One region of the Ornithinimicrobium humiphilum genome, then DNA from elsewhere that is predicted to be linked to it. Evidence: predicted binding sites of a transcription regulator. Region 1 holds the regulator's gene; the other holds the start of a gene.
The links. Region 1 encodes LexA, which represses DNA repair genes until DNA is damaged. Its sites were predicted from a motif close to TCGAACANNTGTTCGA; they were not measured.

Region 1 (4,183 bases):
CGACCTCGCCGACCGGCACGGCAACACCGTCGACGGCGTGCACATCGCCTCCACCGGAGGGGTATGGAGTGCCCTGGTGGGCGGCTTCGGCGGCATGCGCGACCACGACGGACGCCTCTCCTTCGACCCGCGTCTGCCCGAGAGCTGGCCGTCGCTGACCTGGCGGATGCGCTGGCAGCTGTCGCGCCTGCGGGTGCGTCTGGAGGCCGAGGCGATCATCTTCGTCGTCGAGGTCGGCGAGCCGGTGACGCTGTCGGTGCGTGGGCAGCAGGTCACGGTCGGCGCGGACGAGGTCCGGGTGCCCCTGGCCGGCCAGGGTCCCCGCCGCATCCACGAGCCGCAGCTGCAGCTCATCGGCGGGACGCCGACGTCCGAGGGTCCGCGGACCTCCGACGCGGTGCCCGGCGGGGCCGTGCCCCACAGCTGGTCGCACGAGCTGGACGACCCGACCAGCCCGATCCCCGTCCGCGGGCCCGGCGCGGGGCCGGCCGGCCAGGTCGACCCGGTCACGTGAGGGGCGGCGCGCCGGGGCCGCAGGTGCCGTTGCGGGTTGGGGCTCCGGGCCGGCGTGTGGTCGGATAGGCCCATGACTGACCCCACGTCGATGCCGTTCCAGGGCGAGGAGCCCGCCGACGGCGACTCGATCTACGAGGGCCGCCGTCCCGAGGCCGCCGCCACCGCCGAGACCCCCGGGGCCGCCGAGCCCGGGGCGGGAGCGGCCGTCCCCGGCGACCTCCTCCCCCCGGCGCAGACCGAGACCGACCTGCTCGCCGCCCGTGTCGAAGGCCCCGAGGACCAGCAGGGCATGACCGAGCTCTGGCGCGCCACCATGGCCCTGCCCCACTGGTGGTTCATCGCCGTCGGCGACGAGGGCACCGAGTCGCCCGCCGCCGCGGAGATCGACGGCCAGCTCATGCTGCTCACCTTCACCAACGCCGAGCGGGCCCGCCACTTCGCCGTGCAGAACGGCATGATCGGCGTCGACGAGGACCTGCGCGCGATCGCGCTGCCCCCGGCGGAGGTCGTGGCCTCCGGGGAGACCTACCGGGTCTCCGGCATCGGCGGGCTGATGTTCGACCCGCACCTGACGGGCTACTTCATCTCTTCCGAGCAGCTCCCGGTCGTCTGGGACGCGATCTCGTCGCAGACCGGCGACCAGGCGCCGCAGGGCTGAGACCGGCGGGGGCTCCCGTCGAGCCTCGCCGTCCCCGACGACAGCAGGAGACCCCGGCCACCGGCCGGGGTCTCCTGCTGTCGTCGTCGGAACCGGTCGGCCGGGGTGATCCCCGGCCCGCGCCCGGCCGGGTCAGCGCCCGTCGGGGATGACCAGCTCCTGGCCCACGGCGATGTCGGTGGTGCTCAGGCGGTTGGCCCGCTGGATGTCCACGATCGCCCGGTCGAGCGGACGGTCGGGCAGGTGCACGGCCGCGATCTGCGAGAGCGTCATGCCGGGCTCGACGACCACGGCGCTCGTGGCTCCGGCCGGGCTGAGCGAGCTCAGCAGCGAGGCCAGGGCGAGCAGCAGGACCAGCGCGGCGCCCGCGGTGGTCAGGGCCAGGCGACCGCGGCGCGTGATCCGCAGCGGGGCGGGGCGCGGTGCCCGCTCGCCCGCGGGGACGAGACGCAGGTGACCACCGGACCGGCGCGGAGCAGCACCCGACGGGGCGGGCAGGAAGTCGACAGCAGCGGTGCTCATGTGGGTCCTCCTCGGGATCCTCGGACGCGTGTGCGATAGCACGTCTGTGCTATGTCTAGCACGGATGTACGAGAAAGTCGACACGCCGGTCGAACAGGTGTTTGCCCGACGCGCTCCCGGCTCGTAGTGTGTGCTCATGTCAGGGACTTCATCACCGAGCACCGACACACCCGGTGGGACGGCCCGATGAAGACTTCTGACACCACCTCTGACCTGGCCTGACGGCCGGGACCTGGCAGCCAGAGAAGGCAGGGACGGACCATGGCGACCATCCACGAGATGCCGGACCGCGACGGCGGCGCCGAGCTCACCAACCGGCAGCGCCGCGTGCTCGCGGTGATCCGCGACTCGGTCGACGCGCGGGGCTACCCGCCGAGCCTGCGCGAGATCGGCGAGGCGGTGGGCCTGACCTCACCGAGCTCGGTCGCCCACCAGCTCAAGATGCTCGAGCGCAAGGGCTACCTGCGTCGCGACCCCAACCGTCCCCGGGCGATCGAGGTCGTCACGCCGGGCGGGACGGAGGGCTCGGGCTACCGCCGCTCCCCCGCGCCGGAGGAGGCCGGCACCCCCGAGGCCTACGACGAGACGGGCATCGGCGACGCCCGGCCGGAGGCGTCCTACGTCCCGGTCGTCGGCCGCATCGCCGCCGGCGGGCCGATCCTGGCCGAGGAGGCCGTCGAGGACGTCTTCCCGCTGCCGCGCCAGATCGTCGGTGACGGCGAGCTCTTCCTGCTCAAGGTGGTCGGCGACTCGATGGTCGACGCGGCGATCTGCGACGGCGACTGGGTCGTGGTCCGCCGCCAGCCCACCGCGGTCAACGGCGACATCGTCGCGGCGATGCTCGACAACGAGGCCACGGTCAAGACCTACAAGCGGCGCGACGACAAGGTCTGGCTGATGCCGCACAACCCGGCCTACGAGCCGATCGACGGCGACCACGCCGTCATCCTGGGCAAGGTCACCGCGGTCCTGCGCCGCGTCTGACCTGCGCGGAGGCGCACCGCACACGTCTGGCTGCCACCGGCAGGTGACGTCCTCCCGCTACCGCAACGCCGCCCCCACCTCGACCGGGGCGGCGTTGTGCTGTCCGGCGTCAGGCGGAGGGGGCCGGCCCGTCGTCGACCGCGTAGTACTCGAAGAGGTCCTGCTCCTCGTCCTCGGACAGGTGCCGGTCGCACGGGATGTCCGGCGCGTCCTTGATCATCGCGGTCGGGTAGGGCACCCGGATCTGGTCGTCGACGATCTCGGCGCTGGACAGCGGGACGAAGACCTTCCGTCCGCTGAACCGCCCGGTGCGGACGGTCACCCAGGCGGGCTCCCCCGTCTTGTTGTCGAGGTAGACCTGCCCCATGGCGCCCACCTTCTCACCGTCCTGGTCGACGACCTCTGCGTCGTACAGGGCGTTGAGCTGCTCCTGCGAGATCACGTGTCCTCCTGGCTCGATGGCCGCCGCGAGGACGGCCGTCTACGAGCACACCACATCGGTGGTCAGGACGCCAAGTCCGCACCCGGTGCGACGTCGGCGAGCAGGCGCGGGAGCACCTGGTCGAGCAGGCAGTCCAGCTGCACCACGGGCTCGCCGTCGCCCCGGGTCTCACCGCGGGTGACGACGGCGACGGGCTTGCCGTCGCGGGCGGCCCGCCGCACGAAGCGGTAGCCGCTCATGACCCGCAGGCTGGAGCCGAGGACCAGCAACGAGCGCGACCGCTCGAGCAGGTCGAAGGCCCGCTCGACCACCGGCTTGGGCACGGACCCGCCGAAGAAGACGACGTCGGGCTTGAGCGCGTCCCCGCCGCAGACCAGGCACCGCGGCGCCCGGAACGTGCGGACCAGCTCCTCGGGCAGGACGACGTCGCCGTCGGGCCGCACCTCGCCGGCGCCGGCCAGCCGGTCGAAGCCGGGGTTGGCGTCGGTCAGCCACGAGTGCACCTGCTCGCGGGTGGTCGGCTCCCCGCAGTCGAGGCAGACGACCCGGCCCAGGGAGCCGTGCAGCTCCAGCACGTCGGTGGCACCCGCGCGCTGGTGCAGGCCGTCGACGTTCTGGGTGATGACCCCCTCGACCAGCCCGGCCCGTTGCAGGCCGGCCACCGCGGCGTGCGCGGCGTTGGGGCGGGCGGCGGCGAAGCGCTCCCAGCCGCTGAACGCGCGGGCCCAGTAGCGCTGCCGCGCCTCGGAGGACCCGACGAACTCGCCGTGCTGCATGGGCCGCACCCGCCGCTGCCCGTCCGGGCCGCGGTAGTCGGGGATGCCCGACGCGGTCGACATGCCCGCACCGGTGAGGACGAGCACCCGGCTCTCGGCGACGAGGTCCCGCAGCACGGCATACCCCTCCTCGTCGAACGGCCCGGGCGGCGGGAGGGTGTGGGCGAGGTCGACCGGGCCGTCGAGCAGCGGCGGCGTGCTCCCGGCACCCGTCACGGGCTCGCCGAGGGCGCGCAGGTCGAGGGTCCGGTCCACCGTCCCATGGTGCCAGGAGGGACGGCGAAG
Region 2 (4,183 bases), 230 kb from region 1:
CGCGCTCCCCCGCCAGGTGGGTCTGGGTGACGAGGCGGCACAGGCGTGCCCAGCCCTGCCCCGGCTCCAGCCCTGCGGACTGGCCCCGGGCGAGCACCACGACCCGCGGGTGCTGGTCGTCGACGAGGGAGCCTCCCTTGACCGGCTGGGCCCGGCGCCGCCCGGACAGCCCGGCCGCCCAGGCGCTGCCGCCGTCGGTCCACGTGCTGCTCCCGGTCCAGGCGCCGGGGGCCTCGGCCGCCCGCCACCGTCCGCCGGCACGGGCGACCTCCCGGCCCGAGCCCGCCAGGGCCGCCTCCCCCGCCAGCGCCACGCGGCCGGAGGTGGCCCGGTCGGCGTCGAGGTCGAGGTCGAGGGCCAGGTCGACCCCGAGGACCGGCGCCAGCCCCGCCTCGCCGCAGGCCCGGGCGAAGCGGACGGCGCCGTAGAGCCCGTCGCGGTCGGTCAGCGCGAGAGCCGGCTGACCGTGCTCGGCGGCGCGGGCCACGAGCTCGGCGGGATGGCTCGCGCCGTAGCGCATCGACGCGCTCGAGGCGACGTGCAGGTGCACGAAGTCGGTGGGCATGGGGAGGGTCTCCGTCGGTCGGGTCGGAAGGTCGGGGGGGGGTGGGAAGGCACGGCAGGGCGGCCCGGGCTGGTCAGGCGGTCCGCGCTGGTCGGGCGGTCCGGGCCGGTCGGTCGATCGGTCCGGGCTGGTCGGGTGAGCGGGCGGCGGAAGCCTCAGCCGTGCCCGAGCGCCGCCAGCTCGGTGGCCAGCGGCGGGCCGCACGGCAGGTGCAGCGCGGCCCGGACCAGCTCGAGGAAGCGCTCGGCCGCCCGCACCAGGTCGTCGGCGTCCCGCGGCGAGACCACCTCGGCCCCGCGCTCCACGGCCAGCCGGCGCCGGCCGGAGGCGGCGAAGAAGACCGCCCACTCGCTCAGTTCCGGGGCCACGGAGGGCAGCACCTCCCACACGCTGCGCGGCCGGGCCCGCTTGCTGGGCACGCTCCGGGCCGCGAGCAGCGCCGCCCCGGCCCGCAGCGCGGCCAGGTGCGCCCGGGTGTAGCGCTCGCCCGCGGTGCTGCTGCGGCAGGCCAGCAGCAGCCCCTCCCGGGCGCGGTCCAGCAGGTCCAGCACGGTCCCCGCCGACGGCGGGGGCGGGGCGGTCACCGGGGTCTTCCTCCGGGTCAGGGTGCTCATGTCGTCCTCGTCTCTCTCGTGTGCACCGTGCCGCCGAGGCCTGTCGGTGGGTCGGTGCGTCGGTCGTCGAAATAGGGCTCGTCGTCGGTGGCGTCGCCGGCCGGCCGTCAGTCGCTGACCCGTTCGAGCAGCCAGCGCTCGCCGCTCACCAGGTCGTAGACCCCGCTGCCGTGCGCGCGGCCCGCGGTGGCCTCCACACGCCATACCTGCTGCTCGAGCGCCGCGAGGGTGGTCGTGGCGCCGTCGCCGACCCCCGCACCACCTCCGGCCCGGGCCTCCTCGCGGGCACCGCCCGCCTCGGTCCGCCACCAGGGCACCCGCTGGCTCCACTGGGCCAGCACGCCCCGGACGACGTGGACCCTGCCCTGCCAGAGGAACTGGGTGGGCACGCGGACGGCCTCCTGCAGCGGCTGGGCGCCCCGGCACCAGCCCGGCTCCAGCCGCACCCGGTGCTCGACGGGATCTCCCAGCCGGACCTCGACCGGGTCCTGGTAGCGCCTGCTCATGCCCACTCCCTTCCGTGCCGGCCCGCACCGGTGGCGTCCGGACCGAACGCCTCGGCCGACGACACCCATCGGTGTTCGAACTCATGTTCGACACGAACAAATGTACGAGCCCCCGCCGACAACCTCAACCGGGCCGTGCCGACCTGCGGACCTCTCCGGACAACCACCCCGCAGGATGCTCCCGAAGCGCCGCGACGGGGATGGCACGGCGTGCCGCGGCGAGCGGGTTAGGCTCGGTCGGGACGGATCCCGCCCCCGAGCCCCAGGAGGTCCCGTGGCGCACGCCCACCCGCTGGACGGCGTCGACCTACGCGCCCGCGTGCAGCAGGCGCTCACCGACCACCTCGACCGCCAGCGCACGGTCCTGGCCGAGCTCGGCGCCCCCATGGGACCGCTCGTCGACGCCGTCGCCGAGCTGCTCTCCGGCGGCAAGCGGCTGCGCGCCGCGTTCTTCTACTGGGGCTGGCGCGGGTTCGGCCACGAGCCGTCCCTGGACGACGCCGCGATCCGGGCCGCCAGCTCGATGGAGGTCTTCCAGGCCGCCGCCCTGCTACACGACGACGTCATGGACAACAGCGACCTGCGCCGCGGCCGGCCCACCGCCCACCGCGCCTTCGCCGCCGACCACCTGCGCCAGGGCTGGAACGGCGACCCCGCCCGCTTCGGCCACGCCGCCGCGATCCTCGCCGGCGACCTGTGCCTCAACTGGACCGACGAGCTGTTCACCGGCAGCGGGCTCCCGGCCGAGGCGCTGCAGCGGGCCCGCCCGGAGTTCGACCGGATGCGCACCCAGCTCATGGGTGGTCAGTTCCTCGACATGCTCGAGGGAGCCCGCGGCTGGGCCGACCTCCCCTACGCCGAGCGCGTCGACCGCTCCCGCACGGTGATCCGCTACAAGAGCGCGAAGTACTCCGTCGAGCAGCCGCTGCTCATCGGCGCCCGCGCGGCCGGCGCCCCGGAGGCCGCGCTGGCCTCCCTGTCCCGCTACGGCACCAGCCTCGGCGAGGCCTTCCAGCTGCGCGACGACGTGCTGGGCGTCTACGGCGACCCCGACCAGACCGGCAAGCCCGCCGGCGACGACCTGCGCGAGGGCAAGCACACCGCCCTGGTCGCCCACGCGCTCGAGCTCGCCGACCGCGACGACGCCGAGCTGCTCGCGGCGAGCCTCGGCGACCCGGACCTCGACGACGCGACCGTGGAGTCCTGCCGCCGGATCATCGAGCGGTCGGGCGCGCTCGACCGCACCGAGGAGATGATCTCCGCCGGTGCCGAGGCGGCGCGTGCCGCGCTCGCGGAGACCGAGGGGCTCTCGGACGAGGGCCGCGAGGCGCTCCTCGAGCTCGTCGCGATCTGCACCGACCGCCAGACCTGACCGACAGGACGTGAGCGGCTCACGGCGGACCTTCGCTCCGCGCGCCCGCCCTCACCGAGCCCGTCCCGACCCCGGTATGCCGCACCGCTCGCCCCGGTCGTAGCCTGTCCCCGCCCAGCCCGGCCGGCTGGCGCACGGCGAGCGAGGAGGTCGGGTGGACGGCGGCACGATGGACGGGACGGCATCCGCGGGAACCCCGCGTCGGCACCGCATCCACCCCGCGTGGCCGGTGGCCGGGGTCACCTTCCTCGTGCTCCTGGCCGCGGCGGCCTTCCGCTCCAGCATCAGCCTGCTGCTCGTGCCCATCGAGGAGGACCTGGGCTGGACCCGGACCGACACCTCCCTGGCCGTCTCGCTCAACCTCGTCGTCTACGGCCTCACCGCGCCCTTCGCGGCCGCGCTGCTGGAGCGCGTCGGCGTCCGGCGCACGGCGGCCTGGGCGATGCTGCTCGTCGCGCTCGGCTGCCTGGGCACGACCCTCATCGCGGCGCCGTGGCAGCTCGCCGCCCTCTGGGGCGTCGTCATCGGGGTGGGGACCGGGTCGGTGGCGCTGGTCTTCGGCGCGATCGTGGCCAACCGCTGGTTCGTCGCCCGCCGCGGGCTGGTCGTCGGCGTGCTCGGCGCCGCCTGGGCGACCGGGCAGCTGGTCTTCCTGCCCATGCTGGCCGCCCTCGTCGAGGCGCTGGGCTGGCGGGCCGCCTCGGTGGCGATCGCGGCGCTGTGCGCCCTGCTCGTGCCGGTCGTGCTCCGCGTGCTGCGCGACCGCCCCGCCGACCGCGGCGTGCTCCCCTACGGCGGGACCGCCGCCGACGTCCCGGCCCCGCGACCGACGCCGAGCGCGGCCGCCGCGGTCGGCGCCGCCGTGCGGGTGCTGCGCGAGACCGCCCTCACCCGACCCTTCCTGCTGCTGGCCGGCACCTTCTTCATCTGCGGCTGGACCACCAACGGCATCGTCAGCTCGCACTTCGTCCCGGCCGCGCACGACCACGGCATGGGCGCGACGACGGCCGCCGGGCTGCTCGCCGTCGTCGGGATCTTCGACATCGTCGGCACCGTCGGCTCGGGCTGGCTGACCGACCGCTTCGACCCCCGCCTGCTGCTGGCGGTCTACTACGGCCTGCGGGGC

Region 2: a site for LexA is predicted at 1,761-1,776, ahead of FB476_RS06830 (DUF6504 family protein). Genes of this name have one in related genera too.

The regions. Positions count from the first base shown of each region.
Region 1 covers NZ_VFPU01000001.1:1,251,811-1,255,993, reverse strand. The annotation lists gene FB476_RS05800 (glycoside hydrolase family 65 protein) at 1-514, shown strand, start outside; gene FB476_RS05795 (hypothetical protein) at 587-1,174, shown strand; gene FB476_RS05790 (LysM peptidoglycan-binding domain-containing protein) at 1,307-1,696, opposite strand; gene lexA (transcriptional repressor LexA) at 1,958-2,680, shown strand; gene FB476_RS05780 (PRC-barrel domain-containing protein) at 2,790-3,122, opposite strand; gene FB476_RS05775 (NAD-dependent protein deacetylase) at 3,185-4,153, opposite strand.
Region 2 covers NZ_VFPU01000001.1:1,480,843-1,485,025, reverse strand. The annotation lists gene FB476_RS06840 (DNA polymerase III subunit alpha) at 1-565, opposite strand, end outside; gene FB476_RS06835 (SAV_6107 family HEPN domain-containing protein) at 721-1,179, opposite strand; gene FB476_RS06830 (DUF6504 family protein) at 1,287-1,685, opposite strand; gene FB476_RS06825 (polyprenyl synthetase family protein) at 1,960-3,057, shown strand; gene FB476_RS06820 (MFS transporter) at 3,212-4,183, shown strand, end outside.